Regions from separate parts of the Providencia sp. PROV_01 genome, predicted to be linked through region 1. Evidence: predicted binding sites of a transcription regulator. Region 1 holds the regulator's gene; each other region holds the start of a gene.

Region 1 (6,249 bases):
TAAGAGCAAACACCCTAAGTTTTTTGATATAAAAGCAATCAAGGAGTACGCAATGTCATTTGAACTACCCGCTTTACCGTATGCAAAAGATGCTTTAGAACCTTATATCTCAGCTGAAACCTTAGAATATCACTATGGTAAGCACCATAACACGTACGTTGTTAACTTAAATAACCTAATCAAAGGCACTGACTTTGAAGGAAAATCTTTAGAAGAAATTATCAAAACTTCTGAAGCCGGAGTTTTTAACAACGCAGCACAAGTTTGGAATCACACTTTCTATTGGAATTGCTTAGCGCCAAATGCAGGTGGTGAACCAACAGGTAAAGTAGCTGATGCAATCAATAAATCATTCGGTTCTTTCGCTGAATTTAAAGCTCAATTTACTGATGCAGCAACCAAAAATTTTGGTGCAGGTTGGACATGGCTGGTGAAAAAAGCAGATGGTAGCCTTGCTATAGTGAATACATCTAACGCTGCAACACCTATTTCTGGTGATGATAAGCCCGTGTTAACTGTTGATATTTGGGAGCACGCTTACTATATCGATTACCGTAACGCTCGCCCTAAATATTTAGAAAACTTCTGGGCACTGGTTAACTGGAAATTTGTGGAAGAAAATTTAGCATAACAATTTCTGCTTGTTGCTAAGTTTAGATACAGCAAGGGCGAGATATACTCGCCCTTTTAAATTCACCCTACTCAAGGCTGAAATAAAATCAGAAAATATGCGCAGCAAGAAAGATAATTAATGCTAATGAGCCCAGCGCAGCAAGCAATCCATATTTAACATCTGTATCCATGAGTTCCTCTCATTCTAATGTAATTGAATTAATAAATAACCATGAAATAATAAAGGTTATTAAGTATACATATCCAAAAAAGTAAAACTAGTGTCTATATCACATGTTATAACATCAATTATTTCTTTCGTTTTTGCGCTAGATCAGACAAAATCGACAACAAATCGCTAAATTATTGCCAGCAAAGGATCAATGCATCAATATGCAGGTAATTTTTTAACAAGAATTCTTATAGAGACCGGTTATTGGTCAGGAGTTTTTTTCCCCCATGGCAACGATTAAAGATGTGGCGAAGCGCGCTGGCGTATCTACCACAACCGTATCCCATGTTATTAATAAAACGCGCTTTGTAGCTGATGACACTAAGGCTGCGGTTTGGGCTGCAATTAAAGAGCTCAATTATTCGCCAAGTGCGGTTGCCCGTAGTTTAAAAGTTAACCACACAAAGTCGATTGGGTTGTTAGCAACTTCCAGTGAAGCGCCTTACTTCGCTGAGGTGATCGAATCTGTTGAAAATAGCTGTTATGAAAAAGGCTATACGCTGATTCTTTGTAATTCTCATAACAATTTGGGAAAACAAAAAGCGTATTTACAGATGCTAGCACAAAAGCGCGTTGATGGCTTACTTGTGATGTGTTCCGAGTACCCTGATACCTTAATTGGTATGCTAGAAGATTACCGCAATATCCCAATGGTAGTCATGGACTGGGGAACTTCTCGTGGCGATTTTACAGATAGCATTATTGATAACTCGTTCCATGGTGGATACCTAGCAGGTCGCTATTTAATTGACCGTGGGCATCGCGATATTGGAGTGATCCCTGGTTCACTTGAAAGAAATACAGGTATTGGACGTTTAACTGGCTTCAAAAAAGCAATGGAAGAGGCCAAAATTACACTAAAAGAAGAATGGATAGTTCAGGGGGATTTCGAACCTGAGTCTGGCTATAAAGCAATGACGCAAATTTTAAGCCATAAACAGCGCCCTACCGCTGTATTTTGTGGTGGTGATATCATGGCAATGGGAGCAATTTGTGCCGCTGATGAAATGGGATTACGTGTTCCACAAGATATTTCAATCATTGGCTATGATAATGTGCGAAATGCGCGCTATTTTACACCGGCATTGACCACAATCCACCAACCCAAAGAGCGTTTAGGGCAAATGGCCTTCACAATGCTGCTCGATCGTATCGTCAATAAGCGCGAAGATGCTCAAACAATCGAAGTCCACCCTCGCCTTGTAGAACGTCGTTCTGTTGCAGATGGTCCATTTATCGATTACCGCCGATAGTACGAATAACTAGGTTGAAAGCCACTCTGCGTTAAGCGTTTCGTTATCGCCAAGGTAATCTAACAACCAGCTGAGCGCTGGTGATGTATTATTTTCCACCCAAGTTAAACAGCAAGGACTGGGTGGAAAAGGCTGCGCTAATGATAGTTCAACTAATTGGCCGTTTTCACAAAGCGGAGCCGCTCGATGCTCAGGTACCATCCCAACACATAACCCATTAACTAAACAAGCTAAGCCATTTTCCCAGTAAGGCACAACAAGCCGACGCTGGTTATCAAGAGCCCAAGTATCACGTTTGGGTAGGTTACGTGAAGTATCTTCAAGGCACAAACTAGGGTACTCTCTCATTTGATCATCGGTCAGTTTTTCACCTATTCTGGCTAATGGGTGCTCTGGGCTTGCAACACACATCCACGACATAAAACCCATATCACGGAAACTATACCTTTCACCAATTGGAGATGCTCGAGTCGCACCAATCGCAACATCTACACGCCCATCAGCAAGTGCATCCCACACCCCATTAAACACCTCTGGATGAATAAAGAGTTCGATATCAGGAAAATGACGATAAAAATCAAGAATTAGCTGTTCTGTCCGCTGTGGTTTGACAATACAATCAACGGCAATACTAAATTGACCACGCCAACCATTCGCAACTTGCTGACACTGGTGACGAGTATCTGTCATTTTTTTGATAACAGAACGGCTCTCCTTAATAAATATCGCCCCAGCTTCCGTTAGCACAACATCACGATGTCGACGCTCAAACAGAGGAACCGCAAGCCATTCTTCAACTTGCTTAACGGTATAGCTGATTGCAGAAGGTACACGGTGCAATTCTTCAGCAGCACCACTAAAGCTTCCAGTTCGAGCAACTGCATCAATCACTTCGAGTGCATGCGCAGACCACATAACTTCTCCTTTCAAAAATTTTGATAACAAGATCCAAATATTACCGTTTCACAACCTAAAAAAATAGCCTATACAATGGCGTCATCATTAACATTTTTTTAAATATCAGATAAGTAATAATTATGTCGAATACTGTGAAAAAAAACGCCCCTGGATTTATGGTGTACCTTGCAGGACTTAGCATGCTGGGGTTTTTAGCCATTGATATGTATTTACCTGCATTTGGTGCTATGCAAGACACCCTGCATACATCCGAAGGCGCGATCAGTGCTTCTCTCAGTATCTTTTTAGCTGGTTTTGCCTTCGCTCAGCTATTATGGGGGCCATTATCAGACAAACTTGGCCGTAAGCCTGTTCTCATTGTGGGCTTAACTATTTTCATTTTAAGTAGCTTAGCTATTTATTGGGTGGAAACCGCAACACAGCTATTAACACTACGTTTTTTACAGGCGGTTGGAGTCTGCTCCGCGGCTGTTTTGTGGCAAGCACTAGTTATCGACCGCTATGATGAAGCAAATACCCAAAAAGTTTTTGCTTCTATTATGCCGCTAGTCGCGCTATCCCCTGCTTTAGCGCCATTATTAGGTGCATGGGTTCTTGAGCACCAAACATGGGAAGCAATTTTCCTGATCCTAATGGCGGTGGGTATATTACTTTTATTACCAACGCTCTTTTTGAAAAATGTTTCAGTTAAAACAATAACTGATGACAACCAACCACAAGCTAAGATTTCTTTCTCAAATTTGCTCAGTTCCCCTGTTTTCAGCGGCAACGTACTAGTTTATGCATCCTGTAGTGCAGGTTTCTTCGCTTGGCTAACAGGTTCTCCCTTTATTTTACGCAATATGGGCTTCAATCCTGCTGATATTGGTTTGAGTTATATTCCACAAACTCTAGCCTTCATTATTGGTGGATATGGCTGCCGTATTTTATTAGCAAAAATCCGAGCAGAAACAATATTTCCATTGTTACTTCTTGGTTACGCGCTAAGCATGTCCATTTTATTTATCATGGCTATCTATACCACACCATCATTAACCATGATCTTGATTCCATTCTGCTTTATGGCAGCAATGAATGGAGCCTCTTACCCAATTGCAGTATCTAAAGCACTAAATACATTTCCTAGTGCGAGTGGTAAAGCAGCTGCGTTACAAAATGCCTTACAATTAGGGCTATGTTTTTTAGCAAGCCTACTTGTTTCTGCCTTGACCTTCGATCCATTGTTGGCAACAACCGGGGTCATGGCAGTCACAATTATTCCAATGGCCATTGGCTATTTTATGCAACGTTGTGCCAGCAAAAACAATCAAACTCTTAAGCAAGTCGATTACCATGCGAATTCATAAAGTGTAGTTTACTGAATCAACCATGCCGATAAGACTCGGCATGGTTTTTATTTTAGTGAATTCAAGAAAATGTTCCTTCAGTGTATAGCACTTGTGAGGATACGGTAATATTTATTAAGTATGTTGCTATATAACCCATTATTCTTAACTTACAACCCCTAATATTCTCTCATCAATTTTCTTTATTCAAAGCGGATTTCACTAAAAAATAAGGCTTTTATTTTGTCATCTACTAAGATATAGATATTTCTTGGTTAATTTTCTTGTTAAAAAACGTTATCATTGCGACATTAAATAATGAGTGCTCAAAAATGATGTTAAAACAGTATTATCCACCAGATGAATTAAAATCCTTTGTTAGTTCTATTTTGATAATCAAAGAGTTTACAGAGGCAATTAAAATTTTCCCTGGAACTGGTGCTGAAATCTGGGTTTCATCAGATGCTTTTTGCATGACAACAGAGAGCGACTCAGTCGCAGACTCATACCAACTTATTATTCCTAGGGTTAATACGTTTACTGCTAGCCCCAATCATTCTAAAGTCATGGTATTACGTATTCGTCATGATGCCTTACGTTTTTTACTACCTCAAAGCACACTAAATTATACGGATAAACCCATCGCATTGAGTGGCATATGGGAAGACCGCTGGTTTGAAGCTTTAGCTAATTCTTCATTTAAAGAGCTGTTAGAGTGTTTTAATAAGACAAAAGCCAAGAAAAAACCTCATTTCATAGATGAAATCTTAGAGTTGCTATATCGTAACCCAACTAAAAAAATCACTGAAATTGCCGAAGAGACCGGCTTACATGTCCGTGTCATTCAAAAAGAGTTTCTAAAAGAATATGGTATTACGCCAAAAAGGTACCAGATCAATTGTCGCTTAGAACATGTTTTAAAAAGTATGGTAGTAGAACAAGACACCTACCGCTGGTTTGAAACAGGCTATTATGATCAATCCCACTTTTACCGTGATTTTAAAAGATACTTTACTATGACGCCGTCGGCATTTTTAAAATCGAGTTATTCGCTTTTTTACAATACAAAAACTAAGTACCCATTAAGATAGTTCTTAATACATAAGGAGAACGGAATGAGTATTGTTGTGTATGCCCAAATTACAACAGAAAGGACGGATGGGTATTTAACGAAAGAAATCGTTCGTGACTTAGCAAAACTAAGCCGCCGAGAGAAAGGATGCATTCAATATGATCTTATGGCTAAAGAGAATGGTTACATTGTTTTCGAGGAATGGGAAGACACTCAGGCATTAGAGATGCATAAAAATAGCCCTCATTTCAGGCGATTAGTTGAAGCAATTGAACGTGATAACGCCAGCTTTTCTGTCAATTTTAGTGAAAGATGATCTATTAATAATGAAAGCTAGAGCTAGTTGTCATTTTTGAGAATTTTAATCATCTTTATTTAATAGAACTTCATAACCTACATTCAAGAAACAAAGATTGAACGTGTTTCATTCAGGCTATAGCATAAACCATTATTGCTATAGCCTACCTGACTGTTTATGCCGCTATTTATCTTTCAAGCACGAAACACGGTTATTACTTTGCATGCCTATTTACTCTGTTTTTGCTGCGTCAGCCAATTCTTCTGCTTGTTGTAATAATCTTTCTTGTTCTTTTTGATTTAAAACACGCTCAACAGTATCAACAATCGCCTGAGTTTGTGGATCTATCTCAATATTTATTTTATCACCCAAACGTTTTTTACCTAATGTTGTTCTCTCTAATGTTTCAGGAATGAGATGCACACAAAAACGATTATTGATCACGTCACCGACAGTTAAACTAATACCATCAATCGCTACAAATCCTTTATGTAAAATGTATTTCATTAATGGTTTATCATGAATTGACAACCAAATTT
Region 2 (6,249 bases), 1.0 Mb from region 1:
TTAACTGTGGTGCACTACCTGAACAATTATTAGAGTCTGAACTATTTGGGCATGCAAAAGGCGCCTTTACTGGCGCAGTTAGTAATCGCGAAGGGTTATTCTTTGCAGCCAGTGGTGGGACGTTATTTTTAGATGAAATTGGTGATATGCCAATGCCATTGCAGGTTAAATTACTGCGGGTATTGCAAGAGCGCAAAGTTCGTCCTTTAGGTAGCAACCGTGATTTAGATATTGATGTACGTATTCTGTCTGCAACTCACCGTAACCTACCAAAAGCAATGGAAAAAAATGAGTTTCGTGAGGATCTTTACTATCGTTTAAATGTGGTCAACTTACGTATTCCTGCGTTAAATGAACGTTCAGAAGATATTCCATTATTAGCTAATCATCTATTGCGTGAAGCTGCATCACGTCATAAACCTTTCGTACGTAGTTTTTCCAGTGATGCAATGAAATGCTTAATAACAGCGAGCTGGCCGGGCAATGTCCGTCAATTAGTGAATGTGATTGAACAGTGTGTTGCATTAACGACGTCTCCTGTTATAAGCGAAGCACTGGTTAGCCAAGCACTTCAAGGTGAAAATACGGCGCTACCAACATTTGTTGAAGCTCGCAATCAGTTCGAATTGAATTATCTACGTAAGTTATTACAAATGACGAAAGGAAATGTTACCCAAGCTGCCCGAATGGCAGGACGAAACCGTACAGAATTTTATAAATTACTTGGCCGTCATGATTTAGAAGCTAATGATTTTAAAGAATAAATAAGTATTATTTACCACATGGTTGTTATCGATTACATTATGTGGAATAAGGCAATTCATATTCACGCTCCGGGAGAAAAAATACCTTATGAGCCGTAAGCTTAATATTTCACTAGCACAACTTAATTGGTTAGTCGGTGACATCGAAGGCAACTGCGATCGCATGCTGCAAGTTGTGAGTGAACAAGCACCAAACACAGATATTGTCATGTTTTCAGAGCTGTCTTTGACAGGGTATCCACCAGAAGATTTAATTTTCCGAGCTGATTTCGAGGACCGCTGTTTAGTACAACTCGACCGTTTGCAAAAAGCCAGCCAAGAAACGGCGATTATTGTTGGTCACCCATGGTATGAAGGGGATGATATCTATAATGCGCTGTCCTTTTTCTATCAAGGCAAATTGCACGCTCGCTATTTTAAACAAGAGTTGCCAAATTATGGTGTGTTTGATGAACCCCGTTATTTCACTGCAGATGAAAAATCCTGTGTTGTTGAATTTAAAGGTTATCAGCTCGGTTTATTAATTTGTGAAGATATTTGGTATGACGAGCCAGTAGATGCAGTCAAAGGGGCGGGTGCTGAAATATTATTAACCATCAATGCATCTCCTTATGATATTCATAAAGAACATATTCGAACCGACTTATTAGTCGAACATTGCAAACGCACTCATATGCCAATTGTGTATCTCAACCAAGTGGGTGGGCAAGATGAATTGGTGTTTGATGGTGGCTCAAAAGTCATTGCAAATAAAGGTAAACAAATCTTTAAATTGGCAGAATTTAAAGAGCAAGTTATCACAGTTCAATTTGATGAACTTGCATTGGTGAGCGAAGGTAGCGTATTTATTGAGAATGACCCAGTTGCTCAGGTATACCAAGCTTTAGTTATGTCAACTCGTGACTACATAAATAAAAATGGTTTTAATGGTGCAATTTTAGGGCTATCAGGCGGTATTGACTCAGGGCTAACGGTGGCTATTGCGGTTGATGCTATAGGGAAAGAGCATGTGCAAGCTGTCATGATGCCATTCCGCTATACTTCTGAAATGAGTATTCACGACGCTAAAGAGCAAGCTGATTTGCTTGGGGTTGAATTCGATATCGTATCCATCGAACCGATGTTTGATGCCTTTATGGCTCAGTTAACGCCGATGTTTGAAGGAACCGCGGTTGATACCACTGAGGAAAATTTACAAGCACGTTGCCGAGCGGTTATTTTAATGGCAATGTCAAATAAACGTCGTCGCTTAGTGTTGACTACCAGTAATAAAAGTGAATCTGCTGTTGGTTATTCAACATTATATGGCGATATGGCAGGTGGTTTTGATGTGTTAAAAGATGTGCCTAAAACCCTTGTTTTTGAGTTAGCTAAATATCGTAATACATTATCTCCAGCAATTCCTCAACGTGTGATTGATAGGCCACCGTCAGCAGAACTTGCTCCAGGGCAATTAGATCAAGACAGCTTGCCGCCTTATGATGTGTTAGATACATTATTGGAAGGCTACGTGGAAAAAGACTTGTCAGTTAATGATTTAATCAAACTTGGTTTTGATAAAGACGTGGTACGAAAAGTTGTACGTCTTGTTGATATTAATGAATATAAACGCCGTCAGGCTCCTGTTGGGCCACGTATTACGATGCGTAATTTCGGTAAAGATCGCCGCTATCCGATCACCTCAGGTTTTGGCCGTAAAAACTGGTCATAACAGGAATTATTTATGAAAAAAATTGATGCAATTATAAAGCCATTCAAACTTGATGATGTTCGTGAAGCATTGGCTGAAGTGGGTATTACCGGAATGACGGTAACTGAAGTGAAAGGCTTTGGACGTCAAAAAGGGCATACTGAGCTTTACCGTGGTGCAGAGTATATGGTTGATTTTTTACCTAAGGTTAAAATTGAAATTGTTGTCCCTGATGACATTGTTGAAAACTGTGTCGAAACCATTATGCAAACGGCCCAAACGGGCAAAATTGGCGATGGGAAGATCTTTGTTTATGATGTAGCTCGAGTGATCCGTATTCGGACTGGTGAGCAAGATGAAGAAGCGATTTAATAAATTACGTTATGTGAAAAAGCGGTAACGGAAAATACACAGGAATGGGATTAGAATTGCGTATTTATTATGCGAGTCCGTTACCGCTAAATTTAGAAAAATGGCAAACACTTAACCATTTAAACCATTTTCTTCAGTTAATATGTTTCAGAGAATGCTCTTCTAAACAGAAGAGCATTTTTTATCCATTAATTGAGGGGTAATACTTTATGTGGTCCAAAACATTCATAGTGAATAGCATCGGCATCGACACCCATTGCAATTAGCTGTTTGCCTACGTGCTGCATAAAACCAACAGGGCCACAGAAATAGAATTGCATGTTCGGTTGCTCAATCCATTCACGTACCAATTCTAAATTCATTAAACCTTCATATTGGTAATCAAACCCGAGACGATCTTCCTCTCTTGGTTGATTAAACCAAATCGCAGATTGGCTGGTTTGTTGTTTTGCTAATAGTTGTTGAATTTCGTGCCTAAAGGCATGAACAGCACCATTTTCAGCGGCATGGAACCAATTAACTTGAGCATTGTGACCTTGTTCTGTTAGATGATTTAACATACTCAGCATTGGGGTTAAACCAACGCCTGCAGAGATCAAGGTAACAGGTGTCTGGCCATCAACATCAATGAAGAAATCACCACAGGGTGGGGCGAGTAGTACATGGTCACCTTCATTTAATTGTTGATGTAAGAAATTAGAAACTGAGCCTTGTTCTTCACGTTTTACTGCAATACGGTAGCTACGGCCATTAGGCGCAGTCGTCAGTGAGTATTGGCGGATTTCTTGGTTTTCAAATCCCTGGTTGTTGACATAAATAGTGATATATTGGCCTGGGCGGTAATCCGCGACAGGTTTCCCATCGACAGGTACGAATTCAAAACTGGTGATCACATCACTTTGGGGCTGTTTTTGTTTCAATTTAAATTCACGTAAACCTTCCCAGCCCCCAATTTTATCTGCATTCTCTTGGTAAATTACTGCTTCACGACCAATAAAGATATCAGCTAAGACCCCGTAAGCTCTTCCCCAAGCATCAAGTACTTCTTGGCCTGGGCTAAGTAGTTCATCGATAGCCGCCAGTAAATTTTCCCCAACAATAGGGTAATGCTCAGGTTTGATATTTAAACTAACGTGTTTTTGGGCAATTTTTTCAACCGCTGAAATCAGTGCTTCAGGGGTTTCAATATTTACCGCATAAGCACAAATAGCGTTGAATAGAGCTTCACGTTGGTCGCCATTCATTTGGTGAGTCATGTTAAAAATATCTTTTAGTTCAGGGTGTTGTTTAAACATCCGATCATAAAAATGTGCGGTTAGTTTTGGCCCTGTTTCAGCAATGGCAGGAATGGTGGATTTAACAATGGCGATGGTTTGGCTATCTAGCATACAGGTGCTCCTGAATTATTTTCATGTTCTCATCGTAGTGATCGTAAGGCGTCAGTTTTTAGTTTTGTACAAACATATCCTTTTGCATCATTGGGATAAGTATATTTCATCCCAATAAATCACTCTTTTTTGAGAGACATAAAGTTTATTTATAAACATGTATTTTAAATACAACTTATAATATTTAAGGTTTTATGTAAAGACTCAAACTGGGAAAATATGTCGGAATTAAGCACACAATGAGAAGGGGCTAGCAAATCTGGATGTTTCTACGTTAAAAATTAAAATTTAAGCTATTTTATAGTGGAGCCTTCAGAAGCAAATGAAGTGAAAAAAATTAATGCAATCGTTTGCGTATATTTTTTCTTTAGGGCTATCTCAAGAGAGAAAAAGAGTTTACACTGTGTGTCATTGCGATGAATCGATTTTCAACCTATTGAATTGCTGAGGCAGGAGAAGCGAATGTTAAAGCGTGAAATGAATATTGCTGACTACGATCCAAAATTATGGGAAGCAATGGAGCAAGAAGTACAACGTCAAGAAGAACACATTGAATTAATTGCTTCTGAAAACTATACCAGTCCACGAGTCATGCAGGCTCAAGGTTCTCAGCTAACCAATAAATATGCAGAAGGCTACCCAGGCAAACGCTACTATGGCGGTTGTGAGTATGTTGATGTGGTAGAACAATTAGCGATTGACCGTGCGAAAGAACTATTTGGTGCTGACTATGCGAACGTGCAACCACACTCAGGTTCACAAGCTAACGCTGCTGTTTACATGGCGTTATTACAGCCAGGTGATACTGTTCTGGGGATGAATCTGGCACATGGTGGTCACTTAACTCACGGCTCACCAGTTAACTTCTCAGGTAAACTGTACAACATCGTGCCTTATGGCATCGATGAAAGCGGTAAAATTGACTACGATGATATCAAAGCGCAAGCTGAAAAACATAAACCAAAAATGATTATCGGTGGTTTTTCTGCGTATTCAGGTGTGGTTGATTGGGCAAAAATGCGTGAAATCGCAGATGGCATTGGTGCTTATTTGTTCGTGGATATGGCTCACGTAGCAGGTTTGATTGCTGCTGGTGTTTATCCAAACCCAGTGCCTCACGCACATGTTGTGACGACAACAACACATAAAACTTTAGCAGGCCCACGTGGTGGATTAATTTTAGCTAAAGGTGGTGACGAAGAGTTATACAAAAAAATCAACTCAGCCGTATTCCCAGGTTCTCAAGGTGGCCCTTTAATGCATGTGATTGCAGGTAAAGCGGTTGCATTGAAAGAAGCGATGGAACCAGAATTCAAAGTTTACCAACAACAAGTGGCTAAAAATGCCAAAGCAATGGTCGACGTTTTCCAAAAACGTGGCTATAAAGTCGTATCTGGTGGAACGGAAAACCATTTGTTCTTAGTGGATTTAGTAGACAAAGATATCACAGGTAAAGATGCAGATGCTGCACTGGGCCGTGCGAATATCACAGTTAACAAAAACAGTGTACCTAACGATCCTAAGAGCCCATTCGTAACGTCTGGTGTACGTATCGGTTCTCCTGCAATTACACGCCGCGGCTTTAAAGAAGCAGAAGCGAGTGAGCTAGCGGGCTGGATGTGTGATATCCTAGACAACCTCAATGACGAAGCGACCATTGAGAGCGTAAAACAAAAAGTATTAGCAATTTGCAAGAAATACCCAGTTTACGCATAATTTAAACGACAATTCGTGATTAAAACCCGCTTCTACATGCATGTATGAGCGGGTTTTTTGCATTGAAAAAACGGAGGGATGATGGTCATTCCATCAACGCGTTGGCTAGCCATTGATTATTTTACCTACTTTTTTGCCTACAGTATTTTCTTACCATTTTGGTCAGTTTGGCTACAAGGTGAGGGAATTGATGCAGAAATGATTGGTGTTTTGTTAGGGGTAGGGTTAGCAGCCCGTTTCCTTGGCGCGATGTTCATTACTCCTTTAGTTAAAGAGCCCTCGAAACTGATTACGGCACTACGTTTACTTGCAGGGCTTT
Region 3 (6,249 bases), 1.2 Mb from region 1:
TATTTTTGTTGTAGAAAATAGATAAAATAATTTTATTTAGTGATTTGTTTTGTGTTTCAATAAATCACCGCTATTATTTGCAGTGTGCGGCCAGCCATTAAACGCTTTGTTAAAGATTAATTGGCTGGGATTAATATTGATAATTGGATCCTAAAGGGCATATATATGAATACTGATGATGTTACAGGCGCGTTGAATGATGCAACGAATTGGTTTGTGGCAAACCAAGATCTGTTAGTTCAGTATGTTGTGAATATCGTGTCTGCTATCGTTATCTTGATTGTCGGGATGATGATTGCAAAATGGGTCGGACGTGGTTTACATCGCGTGATGACCATGAAGGGCATTGATTCAACAGTCAGTGACTTTTTATCGGCGATTGCACGCTATACCATTGTTGCGTTCACCTTAATTGCTGTATTAGGGAAAATTGGCGTACAAACTGCCTCTGTGATTGCGGTAATGGGTGCGGCCGGTTTAGCGGTTGGCTTAGCGTTACAGAACTCACTGGGTAACTTTGCAGCAGGTGTTTTGCTGGTGGTATTTAGACCACTAAAAGCGGGAGAATATGTCTCGATTGGTGCAGTTGAAGGCACAGTGCAAAATGTACAAATATTTTCAACGACGCTAAGAACGGCAGATGACCGTATTATTGTTATTCCTAATGGAAAGATAATTGCCGATAACATTATTAATACCAGTCGTGAGCCTAATCGCCGCCAAGATATTATTGTTGGTGTTGCTTACGATTCTGATATTGATGTGGTGAAAAAAGTTTTAGGGGATATCGTCGCTGCGGATAGCCGTATTCAGCATGCTAAAGGCGTGACTATCCGTTTACATGATATGGCGCCATCCTCATTAAATTATTTAGTACGTTTTTGGACCACCAATGGTGATGCATGGCCGGTGTATTGGGATTTGCTTGAGGAGTTTAAGCGAGCATTGGATAAACATAATATTGGCATTCCATTCCCACAAATGGATGTTCATGTTCATAAACAAAATACGTCTATCAAACAAGATCCTGCAGAGTAATATTTAGCAGTATCATTAAAAATAAGAGCCTGTCTTTGATGGGCTCTTTTCATTTCTCACACCTCTATTCTTCTTACTGAATTGTTTTTAGTTATAAGTGATGCTTATGACCTATTAGACTTAATCATTTCCACTAATGATTTTTTCTCATTAATATTCATGCATATTAATTGAATAAAAAACCGGAATTAATGCATGTTTTCAATCTATTTACAGGGTGCACTGTTAGGTGCCGCAATGATATTACCTTTAGGTCCACAGAATGCTTTTGTCTTGCAGCAAGGCAGCCGAAAGCAGTTTCATTTAATGAGCGCATTATTATGTGCATTAAGTGATACCGCTTTAATTGTCGCGGGTGTTTTTGGTGGGAGTGCTTTATTAAGCCAGTCTGAAATATTAATGCAGTTGATTACATGGGCTGGTGTAGCATTTCTTATGTGGTATGGCTATGGTGCGTTTCGTACTGCCTTTAGCCCTGATGAGGTAATACTTCAAACGGAAAACCGAGCTATCACGAGATGGAAAGTGATTGTCACATTGTTTGCTGTCACTTGGTTGAACCCTCATGTTTATTTAGACACCTTCGTTGTCTTGGGCAGTGTGGGAGGCCAATTAGAAAGCCAGCTGAGACCTTGGTTTACGGCGGGTGCTTTAACAGCTTCCTTTGTGTGGTTTTTTGCGTTAGCAATACTTGCTGCTTGGTTTTCACCCGTGTTAAATAAACCGCGTTCACAGCGCATTATTAATGTTTTTGTCGGTAGCGTGATGTGGTTTATTGCATTTCAACTCGCTATACAGGGGCTTAAAGGGCTCGGTTTTCTTTCTCAATAACAATATATCTTCAACAGACAAGCAATAACGTTCAATTTCTCATTATTCTGACTGTACTTTTTGTTCCATGTGTTACTGTTAAATTGAGCTCAGGGATAGTTTATTACTAATTATCCCTTTTTTAGCGATAAATAATTGTCTTGGGAGGTTCTGTGAAATTAAAATCTTTAGTTTTAGCTGCGATGGTAGCAGGTGCTACGGTTCCGACCATATCATTGGCTGACCCGTTACCGAATGGTCCACACATTACTACTTCGGGTAACGCAATCGTGAAGGCGGCTCCAGACATGGCGACGCTGAATATTTTGGTGGAAGTTACTGCAAAAGATGCGGCAGCGGCAAAAGCTGGGGTCGATAAGCGAGTTGCAGAGTATTTTGAGTTTCTTAAGAAAAATGGTATTGAAAAACAAGATATTAACGCAGCAAATGTCCGAACTCAGCCTAAATATGATTATAGCAGTGTGAAACAAAAATCAACTATCGAAGGCTACACGGCAACACGTTCTGTTGAAGTGAAAGTGAAGAAATTAGACCAACTTAATGTCTTGTTAGACGGCGCTTTAGCTGCGGGTCTCAATGAAATAAATTCAGTACAGTTTGGTGTGGCTAACCCGCAGCAGTATCGTGATGAAGCACGGTCTCAAGCGATTAAAAATGCGACGGAACAAGCCAATATCTTAGCGAAAGGCTTTAATGTTCAGTTAGGCCCAGTGTATAGCATTAACTATAATGCGCCAGCGGCGGTGCCATATCCAATCGCTGCAAGAAATTACGGCGGGGCAATGAAAGCCTCTGTTGCTCAAGACCTCAAGATTGATGAAACCTATGAACAACAGAGTATTGATTTTAATGACCAAGTCGATGTGGTATTTGAATTAAAACGCTAGCTTTTTGCTGTTGGTTCATCTTCTTGTTTTAACATCTGGCGCCCAGTTTTTAATAGGGCGTCAGTCACATTTTTCATTGTGCGGCTTTCAGGTGCGAAGCGGTGCCAGTAAAGCATGCGTCGTTGGCATAACCCTGGAGTTAAATCAACCAATTCACCATTCGCCAATTCACTGGCTATCTGCAAATGTGGGATCATACAGCAGGTCGAACCTTGTTTCGCTAACTGCACAAAGGCCTCCGAGGAGTTCACGATATGGCATGGGACACTACCCGGCGACAAGCCAAAGTTTTGTTGAACAAAGGCTTGGTGCATATCATCTAAATGGTCGAAAGCAACCGCAGGTGCTTTTAATAACGAAGAGCGAGTAACGCCATCGGGAAAATATTTTGCCGCAAAGCCGGGTGATGCGACAAAAATATAGTCCAGTGCGCCAAGTTTATCGACTAAGCAACCAGGTAAGGCTTGAGGTTGAATACTGATAGCGCCTACCACTTCACCGCGTCTTAAACGTTCTTGGGTTCGTGTTTCATCTTCAACCTGAATATTTAACCGAATAGGGCTATTGCCTAATACAGGGTTTAGGGCTGGAAGAAACCAAGTTGCCAAGCTGTCGGCGTTGACGGCAAGTGAAAGTAACAACGGGGTGGAGCCACTATTTTCATCACCTAACCATTGCTCTTCTAATAATTCGACTTGATGAAGCAGTGCTAGTAATTTTTGCCCTTGTTCAGTTGGGTGTGGCGGAACGGTACGCACAAGTAATGGCTGCCCAAACAGATTTTCTAACTGCTTTATGCGTTGTGAAACAGCAGATTGCGTGATGCAGAGCTTTTGAGCTGCGCGCTCAAAGCCGCGTTCACGGATAACGGCATCCAGTGCTTGTAATGCGCGATAGTCAGGGCGCTTCATCAAAAAGATCTCCTTGTTGTTATTCTACCAAGCACTATGCCATATTTTTACACGCAACACTTAAAAATATTATTGTTGTGGCGTAAATCCCAATAACCATGACACAAATACAACGAACAAGGCTGCAACTTATTGGGTGTCCGGTATATACTAGTTATTAATAACCTTAATCACGACTCAATTAAATCTTAAAAGGCATGAGCATGACTCAGGACGAATTAAAAAAAGCGGTAGGTTGGGCAGCACTTGATTACGTAAAACCGGGCACTATCGTTGGTGTTGGAACGGGTTCAACGGCTTCACACTTCATTGATGCATTAGCAACAATGAAAGGTCAAATAGAAGGCGCAGTATCAAGTTCAGAAGCATCAACTCAAAAATTAAAATCATTGGGTATTACGGTATTTGATTGTAATGAAGTAGATTCATTAGATGTTTATGTTGATGGTGCTGATGAGGTTGACCACCACATGAATATGATCAAAGGAGGTGGTGCCGCATTAACACGTGAAAAAATTGTTTCTGCAATTGCAAAAACCTTTGTCTGTATCGTTGACCAATCTAAGCTAGTTGATGTGTTGGGTAAATTCCCACTGCCTGTTGAAGTGATCCCAATGGCACGTAGCTATGTGGCACGTGAATTGGTTAAACTGGGTGGTACACCAGAGTACCGTCAAAATGTAATTACAGATAACGGCAATGTCATTTTAGATGTCCATAATTTAAATATCGTTGACCCTGTGGCACTCGAAAATACCATTAACGGAATTGCGGGTGTCGTGACTGTTGGGTTGTTCGCGAATCGTGGCGCAGACGTCGTTTTGATGGGAACTGCAAACGAAGGCGTTAAAACCATCAAGTTATAATCTCTATCGTATTCAATTATTCTAATAAGCCAGTGGCATTATACTCACTGGCTTTTTTGTTTTACTAATATTTTGCAATTAGTTTATGAGCTGATAAACGCTAAATTAATTAACCAGTTTTATAAATATCATCAATTTGAAATTTATTTTATTTTTTTTATATCGAGCTATTTTGGTGATATATCTCACACAAATAGGCATTGTGCAGGAAAAATCCTTATTTTGTGTTACCGCCCCTGATTTTCTACCATTTAACTTCTTTTTCTTCGCGCTTTTTAGTACCCATTAAGCAAACGGTTGTATTGCTACTGCGCTATTTTTTGCTATGTTGGTATACGCTCATAGCTCAAGGTAGATAGATGTCATCTCTCTTGAGCTATGTTAGGCAAACACATATGTTCATCTGTTATAAATCTTAAGTACGTTCACGATAGGGTAGGGAAATGGTTAAGGTATCTTTGCAAAAAGACAAAATTAAATTTTTACTGCTAGAAGGTGTGCACCAAAGTGCGGTTGATAACTTAAAAGCCGCGGGCTACACCAATATTGAATATCACAAAAGTGCGTTATCCGACGAAGAATTAAAAGAAGCGATTAAAGATGCACGTTTTGTAGGTATCCGTTCCCGTACTCATCTTACTGAAGAAATTTTCGCTGCAGCAGAAAAACTCGTTGCAGTAGGTTGCTTTTGTATCGGCACCAATCAAGTTGATTTAGATGCCGCTGCAAAGCGCGGTATTCCTGTTTTTAACGCACCATTTTCGAATACACGTTCTGTTGCAGAAATGGTATTAGGCCAGTTATTACTTTTACTGCGTCGCATTCCTGAAGCCAATATGCAAGCACACCGCGGTATTTGGGAAAAACAAGCTAAAGGCTGTTTTGAAGCGCGTGGTAAGCGCCTTGGTATTGTTGGATATGGTCACATTGGTACTCAGTTAGGGATCTTAGCTGAAGGTATCGGTATGAATGTTTTCTTTTATGATATTGAAAACAAACTACCTTTAGGTAACGCAACACAAGTTCGTTCTTTAACTGAACTGCTGAATATGAGCGATGTTGTGAGCTTACATGTACCTGAAACACCAAGTACGAAAAATATGTTTGCTAAAGAACAATTTGACCGTATGAAACCCGGCTCTATTTTCATTAACGCATCACGCGGAACGGTGGTTGATATTCCTTCACTGGCTGAAGCGTTAGAAAGCAAGCATTTATCCGGTGCAGCGGTGGATGTCTTCCCAAGCGAGCCTGCTGCAAATAATGACCCTAATGACCCATTTATCTCTGAATTGATTAAGTTCGACAATGTGATTTTAACGCCGCACATTGGGGGGTCTACAGAAGAAGCTCAAGAAAATATTGGACTAGAAGTGGCAAGTAAGTTGGCGAAATACTCAGATAATGGTTCAACCTTATCTGCGGTTAATTTCCCTGAAGTTTCTCTGCCAGTGCATACTGAAGATACAAACCGTTTCTTGCATATTCATGAAAACCGTCCAGGTATTCTGAATAGTATTAACCAAGTATTCACGGAAAATAATATTAACGTTGTCGGCCAGTATTTACGTACATCAGGTAATGTAGGTTATGTGGTTATTGACGTATTAATGCAAACGCCAAACCAAACAGATGAAGCGCTTCAGAAATTAAAAGACTTGCCAGGCACCATTCGTGCGCGTTTATTATTCTAAACTACGCTAAAAATTGAGTGAA
Region 4 (6,249 bases), 2.3 Mb from region 1:
GTCCAATTCCCGGTGACCCAATTGTTGCGCATATTAGCCCTGGAAAAGGTCTGGTTATCCATCATGAGTCTTGCCGTAACATCCGTGGTTACCAAAAAGAACCCGATAAATTTATGGCCGTAGAGTGGGATAACGACACAGATACTGATTTCATTGCTGAAATTAAAGTCGATATGATTAACCATCAAGGTGCTTTAGCGAATTTAACTGCCGCTATTAATGATGCCAATTCAAGTATTCAGAGTATGAATACAGAAGAAAAAGATGGCCGTGTATATTGTGCCTTTATTCGCCTTACGACTAAAAACCGTGTTCAATTGGCAAACGTAATGCGGAAAATCCGTATTATGCCTGACGTTCTACGTGTTAGCCGAAACCGTAATTAACGACCATACCTAATTAATAACTATGAATGAACGCCGCTATCGCCGCATTTGCCAAATGATGGCGATGCGGCAGCCCGACCTAACTCTCTGCCTCGAAGAAATTCATAAACCGCATAATGTTTCTGCCATTGTACGCAGTGCCGATGCCGTAGGGATCCATCAAATTCATGCTATTTGGCCTGACCAACAAGTCAAACTGTCCGTTTCTTCTGCTGCAGGGAGTAATAGCTGGGTTAAAATTATTTCACACACATCCACCGAAGAAGCAATTTCCCAAATAAAATCACAAAACATGCAGGTTTTGGCAACTAACTTGTCGGAACATGCCGTTGATTTTCGTGAAATTGATTATACTTTGCCAACTTGTATTATGATGGGACAAGAGAAAACCGGGATTTCACAACAAGCCCTCGCATTGGCTGATAAACACATTATCATTCCAATGGCTGGCATGGTGCAATCTTTGAATGTTTCCGTCGCTTCTGCGTTGATTTTATATGAAGCCCAAAGGCAACGGCAGCAAGCGGGTATGTACGAGCGTGAACATTGTCTACTCTCACCTGATGAGCAACAAACCTGGTTATTTGAAGGCGGTTATCCTGTACTGGCTGAAGTTGCTAAACGTAAGGGACTTCCTCGCCCATTTATCAATAACCAAGGGCAAATTGAAGCTGATGACACGTGGTGGGCGCAAATGCAATTAACCGAAAAAATGAAAAGACAGCAGTTTGGTTAAATAAAAGGAAATAATATGAATAATGGGCTACTTGATACCATTTCACTGACTTCATTGCACGGAATTGGAGCAAGCCAGTCAGAAAAAATGCGTAAAATCGGTTTGAACACCGTTCAAGACCTTCTTCTCCATTTTCCTTTGCGCTATGAAGACCACACCCGTCTATATCAAATAAAAGATCTCCTACCCGGCACGACTGCAACGATTACTGGTGAAATACTGCAAACTAAAGTCGTATTTGGCCGCAAAAGAATGATGACCTGCTTAATTTCCGATGGCACAGGCAACCTCACTTTACGTTTTTTTAATTTTTCAGCGGCAATGAAAAATAACTTAGCGGAAGGAAAACAGGTCACTGCCTATGGGGAGGTTCGCAGAGGAAATACAGGGCCAGAAATCATTCACCCTGAATATAAAGTTTCGCAAGATACTAGCAATATCAGCTTGCAAGAGAACTTAACACCCGTTTATCCAACCACTGAAGGTGTTCGCCAAGTGACTTTACGTAAAGTCATGGAGCAAGCGCTGGGATTACTCGATAGTGGGAACATAAAGGAGTTATTACCGGAAGAACTTAGCCGGGGCATGATAAGCTTACCAGATGCCATTCGCTTATTACACAACCCTCCCCCGAATGTTGCTTTGAGTGAACTTGAAAAAGGACACCACCCAGCTCAAAAACGGTTAATCCTCGAAGAGCTACTCGCTCACCATCTCAGCATGCTAGCCATCCGTGCAGGCAACGAACGCCTATATGCTGAACCTTTAGTGACAAGTGGTCAGTTAAAATCTCAGTTACTCGCGCAATTACCGTTTTCACCAACAAATGCACAAAACCGTGTTGTTGGCGAAATTGAAGCAGACCTCGCTAAAGACGCCCCTATGATGCGCTTGATTCAAGGGGATGTGGGATCAGGGAAAACTCTCGTTGCAGCCTTAGCAGCCGTTTGTGCCATCGAGAATGGCAAACAAGTGGCTTTGATGGCTCCTACCGAAATTCTTGCAGAGCAACATGCCAATACGTTCAAACAATGGTTAGAACCTTTAGACATTAAAGTCGGTTGGCTCGCAGGTAAACAAAAGGGTAAGGCACGTCAGGCACAGCAAGATGCTATCGCAAATGGAGAAGTTGCGATGATAGTGGGAACACACGCTATTTTCCAAGAGCAAGTGAGCTTTAAAGCTCTGGGGCTTGTTATAATTGATGAGCAACATCGCTTTGGCGTTCATCAGAGGCTCGCTCTGCGTGAAAAAGGTGAACAACAAGGGTATCACCCTCATCAATTGATCATGACCGCTACGCCAATCCCACGTACATTGGCGATGACAGCTTATGCAGACCTAGATACCTCCGTTATCGATGAACTTCCTCCAGGTCGAACGCCTGTCACCACTGTCGCCATACCAGACACTCGCCGTAACGATATTATTGAACGCGTTCGTCAAGCCTGTATTGAAGAAGGCCGCCAAGCCTATTGGGTCTGTACGCTCATTGAAGACTCGGAATTATTAGAAGCACAAGCGGCTCAAGTGACCTGCGAAGAGCTCACACTGGCATTACCTGAATTGAAAGTAGGGTTAGTTCATGGTCGGATGAAACCTGCTGAAAAACAAAGTATTATGGCAGCCTTTAAAAGAAATGAAATTCAGCTGCTTGTCGCTACAACGGTCATTGAAGTCGGCGTTGATGTCCCTAATGCAAGTTTAATGATTATAGATAACCCTGAGCGCCTTGGCTTAGCTCAGTTGCACCAACTAAGAGGGCGAGTCGGCCGAGGAGCTATCGCATCTCACTGCGTATTACTGTACAAAACCCCGCTAACCCATACCGCGAAACAAAGACTACAAGTGTTGCGAGACAGCAATGACGGCTTTGTTATCGCACAAAAAGATCTCGAAATTCGTGGGCCTGGGGAATTATTGGGTACTAGGCAAACAGGAAATGCAGAATTTAAAGTTGCTGATTTATTACGTGACCAATATATGTTGCCAGAAGTGCAACGCCTTGCACGCCATATTCAACAAAATTACCCCGAGAATGCGCAACAGCTTATTGAGCGTTGGTTACCTGAGCGAGAACAATACAGTCACGCTTAAATCTTATATCTTCTTTTTATCCGTTCCTTAAAATGAAAATTGCCGTGAATATTTTCACGGCAATACCTGCTTTACTTGATTTATTATTAAATAAAAACTACCCAGCAATCGTTGGGAATATTGGCAACATTAAATACAATTTAATGACTATCGCATTAACAATATCAATAAAGAAAGCCCCAACCATTGGTACCACAAGGAACGCAAGATGGGATGGACCCAACCTATCCGTTACTGCTTGCATATTCGCAATTGCTGTTGGTGTAGCCCCAAGACCAAAGCCACAGTGACCAGCGGCTAAAATAGCAGCATCATAGTTCTTGCCCATCACACGGAAAGTGACAAAAATAGCGTATCCCGCCATCACACAGGCTTGTACTGCAAGAATGACAATCATTGGAATTGCTAATGACGCCAATTCCCATAACTTCAAGCTCATCAAAGCCATCGCTAAGAATAACGATAGGCTGACGTTCCCCATAACAGAAACTGCGCGGTCAAACACGCGATAGAAGCCAAGGATAGAAAGGCTGTTACTTAAAATCACCCCAACAAATAATACACACACAAATTTAGGTAACGCGAACACCGTGTCAGCGAGCTGACCTGCAATAAAGCTCCCCACCAATAGGCAAATAGCGATCAATGCAATAGTTTCAATTAAAACCATTGAAGTGATCATGCGGCCGGATTGTGGCTTTTCAAATGCAGTTGGAACGTCTTTATCATCTTCAGCCGTTCCAGGCGTTGGGATATTACGCGTTAGAAAACGTGCAACAGGTCCACCGATTAAACCACCAAGAACTAACCCAAATGTAGCACAAGCCATTGCAACTTCTGTTGCACTTTGGAAACCATAATTTTCAGTGAAAATTTTCCCCCATGCCGCACCAGTTCCATGACCACCGGATAAGGTAATTGAGCCAGCTAACAGCCCCATGAGAGGGTCTAATCCCAATAATTCAGCAAGAGCAATCCCTACTGTATTTTGGACAAGTAATAAACCGACAACTACAAAAATGAAGATAAACAATGCCTTACCGCCAGCCTTCAAGCTTGCAAGGTTGGCATTAAGACCAATTGTGGCAAAAAATGCCAGCATCATAGGTTCTTGCAGTGATAAGTCAAAAGAAAGGCTCCAGTCAAATAATTGTTTAAGCAATAAAAGACTAAAAGCAACTAACAACCCACCCGCAACGGGTTCAGGGATTGTATATTTTTCAAGAAAAGGGACTGATTTGACCAGTTTACGCCCAAGCAATAATACTAAGGTAGCTGCTACCAGTGTACCGTAGACATCGAGATGATACATTCACGTACCTCGTCTGTTGTTAAAATTATCAAAAACTAGTAAGACGTTAATTTCTTCCTTAAAACGCCAAAAGCAGGTTATAGGATTAGAAAAAAAAACTGTTATAAATACAAGTTAAAAGATATAAAAATGTGACAGCCTTATTTAACATTGATCAATATTTTTTACGCGCAAACGATTGCTTTTTAAATTCCTCGCATTACAATGCGTTTTTTGTTGGCGAGAAATGAAGGCAATGAATACTGCGACGTCTGAAAAACAAACTACTGAAGCGACCACACAAACGCAAAGCGAACTCATCTACAAATTAGAAGACCGCCCACCGCTGCCGCAAGCCTTGTTTGCTGCCGGGCAACACCTTCTTGCGATGTTTGTCGCAGTTATTACCCCTGCAATGCTGATTTGCCAAGCTTTGGGGCTACCAGCCCACGACACTCAGCGCATCATCAGTATGTCTTTATTTGCCTCCGGTATTGCCTCTTTAATTCAAATTCGCGCGTGGGGCCCTATTGGCTCAGGCCTGCTTTCGATTCAAGGAACCAGTTTTAACTTTGTTGCACCTTTAATTATGGGAGGTGTTGCACTCAAGCAAGGTGGTGCTGATATCCCATCCATGATGGCAGCTTTGTTTGGTACTTTACTCGTCGCCGCACTCACTGAAGTCATTCTTTCACGCTTCTTACATTTAGCACGTCGCGTTATCACACCATTGGTCTCTGGCGTGGTCGTGATGATTATTGGATTGTCCTTAATTCAAGTGGGATTAACGTCCATTGGTGGTGGCTATGGTGCTATTAGTGACAATACTTTTGGTTCCCCTGATTACTTGATTTTAGCGGGGATTGTATTAGCCGTTATTATCCTCTTGAATCGCCAGAAAAATCCTTACTTGCGCGTTGCTTCTCTCGTCATCGCGATGGCGGTTGGCTACCTTGCCGCTTGGTGGATGGATATGTTGCCAAATGCGCAACCCGTGGAAGCCAATCAGCCAATTATTACTGTCCCTGAGCCTTTTTATTATGGCTTATCATTCGACTGGAACCTGTTGATCCCATTAATTCTTATTTTTATGGTGACTTCCTTAGAAACGATAGGTGATATTACCGCCACTTCTGACGTATCAGAACAACCTGTTCGTGGCCCTTTATACATGAAACGAATTAAAGGTGGCGTACTCGCCAATGGTTTGAATTCAATGGTTTCTGCGGTATTTAATACTTTCCCTAACTCTTGCTTTGGGCAGAACAACGGTGTTATCCAATTAACTGGGGTGGCAAGCCGCTATGTCGGCTACATTGTCGCTTTAATGTTGGTGTTATTAGGGTTGTTCCCTGCCGTTGCAGGCTTCGTGCAGCAAATTCCCGAACCTGTGCTGGGCGGAGCAACCATTGTGATGTTTGGTACCATCGCCGCTTCAGGTGTAAGGATAGTCTCTCGCGAGCCACTCAATCGCCGTGCAATTATGATTATCGCCCTTTCTCTCGCAGTGGGTATGGGCGTTTCACAACAACCTTTGATTTTACAATTCGCACCTGACTGGCTAAAAACATTATTTTCTTCGGGGATTGCTGCGGGTGGTTTAACTGCAATTGTTCTGAATTTAGTCTTCCCTCTCGAAAAATAATCTTTCATTCTAGCCGCCAGTGTTGAACATTCTGGCGGTTTTTCTGTATGCTATCCTTAAATTGTCGCTATATTAGACGGTTTCTTTTTGTGTC

What was found. The regulator PurR, encoded in region 1, represses purine synthesis genes. The targets are predictions, from matches to a motif close to CANGCAAACGTTTGCNTG.
Region 2: glyA (serine hydroxymethyltransferase) is a predicted target of PurR. The motif match lies at 4,554-4,571, and genes of this name have one in related genera.
Region 3: serA (phosphoglycerate dehydrogenase) is a predicted target of PurR. The motif match lies at 4,820-4,837, and genes of this name have one in related genera.
Region 4: gltS (sodium/glutamate symporter) is a predicted target of PurR. The motif match lies at 4,699-4,716, and genes of this name have one in related genera.

Annotation. Positions count from the first base shown of each region.
Region 1 is NZ_JBRFKD010000002.1:2,945,087-2,951,335, forward strand. Features, by position in the region: gene sodB (superoxide dismutase [Fe]) at 53-631, shown strand; gene purR (HTH-type transcriptional repressor PurR) at 1,072-2,097, shown strand; gene punR (DNA-binding transcriptional activator PunR) at 2,107-3,012, opposite strand; gene punC (purine nucleoside transporter PunC) at 3,135-4,361, shown strand; gene ACU696_RS14325 (helix-turn-helix transcriptional regulator) at 4,673-5,431, shown strand; gene ACU696_RS14330 (putative quinol monooxygenase) at 5,456-5,728, shown strand; gene ACU696_RS14335 (riboflavin synthase) at 5,942-6,249, opposite strand, start outside.
Region 2 is NZ_JBRFKD010000002.1:1,923,677-1,929,925, forward strand. Features, by position in the region: gene glrR (two-component system response regulator GlrR) at 1-764, shown strand, start outside; gene ACU696_RS09305 (NAD+ synthase) at 853-2,475, shown strand; gene glnB (nitrogen regulatory protein P-II) at 2,488-2,826, shown strand; gene hmpA (NO-inducible flavohemoprotein) at 3,015-4,214, opposite strand; gene glyA (serine hydroxymethyltransferase) at 4,677-5,930, shown strand; gene ACU696_RS09325 (3-phenylpropionate MFS transporter) at 6,012-6,249, shown strand, end outside.
Region 3 is NZ_JBRFKD010000002.1:1,762,094-1,768,342, forward strand. Features, by position in the region: gene ACU696_RS08530 (UPF0231 family protein) at 1-25, shown strand, start outside; gene mscS (small-conductance mechanosensitive channel MscS) at 166-1,038, shown strand; gene argO (arginine exporter ArgO) at 1,234-1,869, shown strand; gene ACU696_RS08545 (oxidative stress defense protein) at 2,022-2,756, shown strand; gene ACU696_RS08550 (LysR family transcriptional regulator ArgP) at 2,753-3,667, opposite strand; gene rpiA (ribose-5-phosphate isomerase RpiA) at 3,871-4,533, shown strand; gene serA (phosphoglycerate dehydrogenase) at 4,977-6,227, shown strand.
Region 4 is NZ_JBRFKD010000002.1:645,856-652,104, reverse strand. Features, by position in the region: gene spoT (bifunctional GTP diphosphokinase/guanosine-3',5'-bis pyrophosphate 3'-pyrophosphohydrolase) at 1-386, shown strand, start outside; gene trmH (tRNA (guanosine(18)-2'-O)-methyltransferase TrmH) at 409-1,122, shown strand; gene recG (ATP-dependent DNA helicase RecG) at 1,138-3,219, shown strand; gene gltS (sodium/glutamate symporter) at 3,317-4,531, opposite strand; gene ACU696_RS03735 (uracil-xanthine permease family protein) at 4,767-6,155, shown strand.